DNA from 2 places in the Cupriavidus alkaliphilus genome. Region 1 is predicted to be linked to the other one. Evidence: riboswitches for the same ligand, from Rfam matches in the RefSeq annotation. Region 1 holds a riboswitch; the other holds the start of a gene.
What was found. Region 1 has a riboswitch for glycine ahead of gcvT (glycine cleavage system aminomethyltransferase GcvT). Riboswitches for the same ligand answer to the same signal wherever they lie in the genome.
Positions count from the first base shown of each region.

Region 2: it holds a riboswitch for glycine, as region 1 does, so the genes downstream of both, FHX60_RS18745 (D-amino acid dehydrogenase) here and gcvT (glycine cleavage system aminomethyltransferase GcvT) in region 1, are expected to answer to the same signal.

Region 1 is NZ_JACHWE010000010.1:46,709-50,113, reverse strand. Features, by position in the region: gene FHX60_RS25155 (UvrD-helicase domain-containing protein) at 1-866, opposite strand, end outside; gene FHX60_RS25150 (YMGG-like glycine zipper-containing protein) at 1,139-1,366, shown strand; glycine riboswitch at 1,443-1,530, shown strand; glycine riboswitch at 1,552-1,675, shown strand; gene gcvT (glycine cleavage system aminomethyltransferase GcvT) at 1,771-2,898, shown strand; gene gcvH (glycine cleavage system protein GcvH) at 2,998-3,378, shown strand.
Region 2 is NZ_JACHWE010000005.1:244,491-247,895, forward strand. Features, by position in the region: gene FHX60_RS18745 (D-amino acid dehydrogenase) at 141-1,409, opposite strand; glycine riboswitch at 1,467-1,586, opposite strand; glycine riboswitch at 1,587-1,685, opposite strand; gene FHX60_RS18750 (TonB-dependent receptor) at 1,922-3,405, shown strand, end outside.

The sequences.
Region 1 (3,405 bases):
CGGTAGTTCTGCTCCAGCTTGATCACCTTCAGGTCCGGGAAGTCGGTCTGCAGCCCGCGCAGGTTGTCCAGCGTGGCGCCGCGCCAGCCATAGATGGCCTGGTCGTCGTCGCCCACCGCGGTGAAGGCCGGCGCGCGCAGGTGCGAGCCGCCGGCGAGCAGCTTGAGCAGCTGGTACTGGCAGGCGTTGGTGTCCTGGTATTCGTCGACCAGGAAGTAGCGCAACCGGTTCTGCCACTTGAGTTGTACCGCTTCATTGCGCGCGAACAGTTCCGCCGGCAGGCGGATCAAATCGTCGAAATCCACCGCCTGGTAAGCGTTCAGCGTGGCGACGTAGTTGCGGTAGACCAGCGCGGCCTGGTGCTCGTCTGCATTGGCGGCCTGCGCGATCGCGGCCTCGGGGTCGACCATGCCGTTCTTCCACAGCGAGATGGTGCTTTGCACGCCGCGGATCAGCTTTTTGTCGGTGGTGCCCAGCTGCTCCTGGATTAGGCCGAAGCAGTCGTCCGAATCCATGATCGAGAACTGCGGCTTCAGGCCGACGTGCTCGGCTTCCATGCGCAGGATCTGCACCCCCAGCGAGTGGAAGGTACAGACCGTCAGCTGCTTGAGCGGGATGCGCTTGCCCTCGCGCGTAGTCTTGCCTTCCATCAGCTTGCCGATGCGCTCCTGCATTTCCTTGGCCGCCTTGTTGGTAAACGTGACGGCGGCGATATGGCGCGGCTCGAAGCCCTTGTCCTCGATCAGATGCGCGATCTTCTGCGTGATCACCCGGGTCTTGCCGGAGCCCGCGCCGGCCAGCACCAGGCAAGGCCCGTCCAGGTAGCGGACGGCTTCGGATTGGGCGGGGTTCAGGCCATGGGTCATGCGGGGCGGGCGTTCGGGGGCGGCGGCGGAATCGGCGGAAGACGGCGGGCTTTGCCAGCGCCCCGGCAATGGAGGGCGGCAAAGCTGGCGATGTTAACACGCTCGCCGCGGCGGGTCAGTCAGCGCCATGCGCAACCGCAGGCCCGGCTGTGTCATCGGCGTAACACTTCGTAAAGAACGGAGCCAATGGCATAACGCGACACTCTAACCAGTGTGTCCCCCGGTCCGCCGGATCGCTTGGGCATGCACAAATCATCACATCGGAGCCAACAATGAAAACCATGCAAACTTTGACCAAGGTGACCCTGATCGGCATGACGGTCGCGGCCTTTGCCGGTTGCGCGGACATGACCCCGAAACAACGTAACACCGCCATCGGCGCCGGTGCCGGCGCGGTGGGCGGCGCCGTCCTGACCGACGGCAGCGCGCTGGGTACGCTGGGTGGCGCGGCCGTTGGCGGCGTGATCGGCAACGTCGTCACCGACGACAAGAAGAAGTAAGGCCACACCGCGCAGCGGTAGGTACGGCGGGCCTCTGCCGTGGTTTGACAAAGGCCGGGGCCTCCCGTACATTGCGCGCATCCGACCGGGAGAGCGCGCATCGCCTGCGCCGCCGAAGGGGTATCACCCGAAAACTCTCAGGCACCACGGACCGGTCGGATCGGCATGCAACATGCACACGATGCATGCCGCACTCTGGAGAGCGGCACCCGCCATTCGTGGCGAGCGTGCCCACCGAAGGGGCGCGCGAGGAAGGGATCATGGGATCCGCCTCGTAATCTCTCAGGTATCGAGGACAGAGGGGTCATCCGCCGCAGCGGATCGCTTGCCATCTTGGCGTAGCGAAGGTTGCGGCGGATGACCCTTTTTTGTTTTCGCCAACCGAGACTGCCCCCGAGGATTCCATGACGCTCCAGGCCACGCCCCTCAACGCTATCCACCGCGCCCTCGGCGCCCGCATGGTCGACTTCGGCGGCTGGGACATGCCGGTCAACTATGGCTCGCAGATTGAAGAGCACAACGCCGTGCGCAGCGACGCCGGCATGTTCGACGTCTCGCACATGTGCGTGGTCGATCTCGCCGGTGCCAATACCCGCAGCTTCCTGCGCGGCCTGCTGGCCAACAACGTCGACAAGCTGCAGACCCCCGGCAAGGCACTCTATTCCTGCATGCTCGACGAAAACGGCGGTGTCATCGATGACCTGATCGTCTATTTCTTCGCCGAGGACCGTTTCCGCCTGGTGGTCAACGCCGGCACCGCGGTGGGCGATATCGACTGGATCCGCGCCCGCAACGACGCCACCGGCAGCGGCGTGACCATCACGCCGCGCCGCGAGGACGTTGCGCCCGCGGGCGTGCAGCCGCTGGCGATCGTCGCGGTGCAAGGGCCCAACGCCCGCGCCAAGGTGTGGAGCACCTTCCCGTCGACCCAGCCTTCCGATGCGCTCAAGCCGTTCAACGCCGTGGTGGTGCAGGACCCCGCCCTCGGCGAAGTGATGGTGGCGCGCACCGGCTACACCGGCGAAGACGGCTTCGAGCTGGTGGTGCCGGCCGCCAGCGTCGCCGGGCTGTGGGAAAAACTGAATGCCGCGGGCGTGCGCCCGGCCGGCCTGGGCGCGCGCGACACGCTGCGCCTGGAAGCCGGCATGAACCTGTACGGCCAGGACATGGATATCAAGGTCTCGCCGCTGGACGCGGGCCTGGCGTGGACCGTCGACCTGCAGAGCGAGCGCGACTTCACCGGCAAGGCGGCGCTGGCTGCGGCCGGTTCGCGCCAGCAGTTCCTCGGCCTGATCCTGCGTGACAAAGGCGGCGTGCTGCGCGCCCATCAGAAGGTCATCACCCCAGCCGGTGACGGTGAAATCACCAGCGGCACCTTCAGCCCCTCGCTGTCGCAATCGATCGCTTTCGCGCGCCTGCCCCACGGCGTGAACGTGGGCGACACCGTGCAGGTCGAGATCCGCGACCGCAAACTCAACGCGACTGTGGTTAAACTGCCGTTTGTGCGTCATGGCAAGGCACTCGTGAGCTAAGGGAAAGCCCCGCTCACCAACGGTCGCCCTCGCCTGCCGGCAGCGTTGCCGGGCAGGCATCACCCAAACAAGAAACAGATCTGAATCCGGAGAACCTTCATGAATTTCCCCGCTGACCTCAAGTACACCGAGTCGCATGAGTGGGTGCGCGTCGAAGCCGATGGCACGCTCACCATCGGCATCACCGACCACGCCCAGGACGCGCTGGGCGACATCGTCTTCCTGGAACTGCCCGAGGTGGGCAAGTCGGTCGGTGCCGGCGACGCGCTGGCCGTGGTGGAATCGGTGAAGGCCGCGTCCGACATCTACGCACCCGTGGCCGGCGAAGTGATCGCCGTCAACGAAGCCGCCACCGCGGCGCCGGAAAGCGTCAACGCCGACGCCTTCGATGCGTGGCTGTTCAAGCTCAAGCCGGCCAACGGCGACGACGTCAACGGCCTGATGTCGGCCGACGCCTACAAGGCCAGCGTCGGCGCCTGATCGCCCGCCGGTCCCGCGCCAAGGGAC
Region 2 (3,405 bases), on a different contig from region 1:
GTATTTCTTGTCGGTACCGGGGAATCGATGAGAGATGTCGCATTTCCAGGGGCGCGCGAAGTTTGGATCCGGGCAACGGATTCAGAAATCGCTGACTCTTGAAAATGCGCGTGCGGGCTGAGCCCTTCACCTCCGCAGCATCAGGCCCGCACCGGCGTCAGGGCCGCGCCAGGCACCATCGCCGGGGCGCTTCCCAGTGCCTGGTCCACAATCCCCGCCACCATGTCCGCCGTCACCGCCGACAAAGTCCACCCCAGGTGCCCGTGGCCGGTGTTGTAGAAGATGCAGGCCGCGCGTCCGCGTCCTACGCGCGGCAGCATGTCGGGCATCATCGGCCGCAGTCCGGCCCATGGCACCACGCTGCGCGTGCTGACGCCCGGGAAGCACTGCTGCACCCAGTCCACCAGCGGGCGGATGCGGTCGGCGCGGATATCGCGGTTGGTGCCGTTGAACTCGGCGGTGCCGGCAACGCGGAAGCGGTCGTCGCCCAGGCGGCTGGTGACCAGCTTGGTTTCGTCGTCGAGCAGGCTGACCACCGGTGCCGCGGCGCGGCTGGCTTCATCGGTCAGGTTGACCGTGATCGAATAGCCCTTGACCGGATAGATGTTGACGCGGTCGCCCAGCGCGGCGGCCAGTGCGCGGCTGGCGGTGCCGGCGCAGATCACGGCGCCGTCGAAGGTGGAACTGGTGCTGTCGTTGCCATCCTGCACGGTGATGGTGGCGCGCCGGCCGTCGGTCTTGACCGCGCGCACGTCCTGGCCATACAGGCAGCGCACGCCCAGGCGTGCGGCGGCGGCGGCCAGGCCGCTGGTGAACTTGTGGATGTCGCCGGTGGCATCGCTCTCGGTGAAGTAGCCGCCGTAGTAGGAACCCGCCAGCGTCGGCTCGATCGCGCGCATCTCCTGCGGCGTCACCGCGCGCCGCTCCAGGCCGCCTTGCGCCAGCAGCGCGGAGACCCGGCCGGCATGCTCGAAGCCGGCGCGGTCGCGATAGATATGGAGGATGCCGGCGCGCTTCAGGTCGAAGTCGATGCCTTCCTGCGCCGCCCACGCAAACAGGTGCTCGCGCGCGGCGATGGCAAGGCGTGCGGTTTCGATGGTGTTGCGGCGGTAGTGGGGAATCGACGCGATGAACTCGGCGAACCACGACAGCTTGTGCCAGCTGGGCCGGGGATTGACCAGCAGCGGCGCATCGTTGCGCAGCATCCACTTCATCCCTTTGACGATGGTGGACCAGTGGGTCCAGACCTCGGCGTTGGAGGCGGAGAGCTGTCCGCCGTTGGCGAACGAGGTCTCCATGGCGGCATAGCGGTGCCGTTCGAACAGGGTGACGGAGAATCCGCGCCGGGCCAGCGCGTAGGCCGTGGTGACACCGGTGATGCCACCGCCGATGACAGCGATTGTCTTCATGATCTGCAGGATCCAGGAACGTCGAAGGGTAGGAGTCCGCACGCAATATGCGTGGAGGACGCCCCCTCTGTTCTGGACCTGAGAGATTCACGACGCCTCGCCGCGGGGGGCGGGCACGCTTGCTCCTTCGGTATGCCGGGCGGACGATGGCGTCCGGCATTCTTCAGAGTGCACTGACGGGTGATGCCGGTCCTTTTGCCTGAGAGTTTCCGGGGCGGTTGCTCCTTCGGCGCCGTGCGCGGCGGGCGCCGCGACAGTCTCTCCCTGCATCACGCTGGCTGGAGGCCAGTCGGGGCAATGTAGTGACATGGCCGTGTATTGGGTATACGGGTTAACGCTGATATTGCCGGCGGCCCGCGTCGCTATGTCGCATCGGCGCGGCTGCCCTCGGCCCATAAAATGTCAGCGCTCGCTATCTCGGACGTGTGGCGGAGGTGCGGCGGAGGCGCGGGAGGTGCGCCTCATGCTGCGCAGGACAGCGAGCCAAAAAAAGACGACAACAAGGTTTTCCAGTGAAGAAGAATCGCATTGCGCTGGCCGTTTCGGCAGTGCTGATGGGCCCCGCCGTGGCCGCCGCGCAGGCGGTGGAGGCGCCCGCGCCGCTGCAGGAGGTGGTGGTATCGGCCAGCCCCGAACGCGGCGAGACGCCGGCGATCCCGCCCAACACGCCGTCGCCGGCCTACGGCATCCGCAGTGCCCGCATGGCCGACTTCAACGTGGTCAATACGGAAGACGCCCTCAAATACGCGCCCAACCTCGCCGTGCGCAAGCGCTTTATCGGCGATATGAATTCGATCATCTCGGTGCGCAGCACCAGTTCGCGCCAGTCGGCGCGGGGGCTGGTCTATGCGGACGGCCTGCTGCTGTCCAACCTGCTGGGCTCGGACTTCAGCTTTCCGCCGCGCTGGTCGCTGGTCAATGCCGCCGAGATCGAGCGCATGGACGTGCTGTACGGCCCGTATTCGGCGCTGTATCCCGGCAATTCGCTGGGCGCGACGGTGCTGATCACCACGCGCACGCCGGAGAAGTTCGAGGGCGACGCCAGCGTGCAGTGGTTCACCCAGCGCTTCAACCTGTACGGCACCCACGATAACTTCAACGGGGTGCATGCCAACGCCTATGTGGGCGACCGCGTCGGCGCGTTCTCTTGGCTGGTCAGCGTGGACCGGCAGGACAGCAAGAGCCAGCCGCTGAGCTTCTATACCGCGTCGCGCTCGACGCGGCCCGCGGGCGCGGCGGACACGCCGGTTTCCGGCGCTTATTTGGACCGGGACCAGAGCGGGCGCGACCGCGTGGTGATGGGCGTGAACAGCGAGGGCGTCACGCACACCGTCCAGGACCAGCTCAAGCTCAAGCTCGGCTACGACATCACCAGCACGCTGCAGGCGCAGTTCACCGCCGCCTACTGGCAGCAGGACCGCTCCAACACCACCGGCAGCTACCTGCGCGATGCCAATGGCAACGTCGTGTCGGGCGGACCGGTGAACATCGGCGGCTACCAGTACGTGATTCCGGCCAACGCCTTTGCGCCCGGCAATGGCGAGGATGCGCGCTGGCTCTACGGCCTGTCGCTGCGCACGCGCAACCAGACCGGCTGGAATTTTTCCGGCGTGGCGTCGCTGTTCGATGTCAGCAAGGACGTGAGCCGCAGCGCCAACGCCGTCGGCAATGGGCCGGGCACGGTCACCTATGGCGACGGCACCGGCTGGCGCACGCTCGACCTGAAGGCCGACTACCGCCCGCAGCGCCTGCAGGGCGGGCACTGGGTCACGTTCGGCTACCACTATGACAACTACCGGCTGAGCAACACCACCTACAACACCTCGGACTGGCGCGCGGCCACCATCACCGCGTTCAACAATGCCTTCACCGGCAAGACCGAGACCCAGGCGCTCTACGCGCAGGACGCCTGGTACTTCGCCGAGGACTGGAAGCTGATCCCGGGCTTGCGCTACGAGCACTGGCGCGCCTATGACGGCAGCCGCAGCCAGCCTGG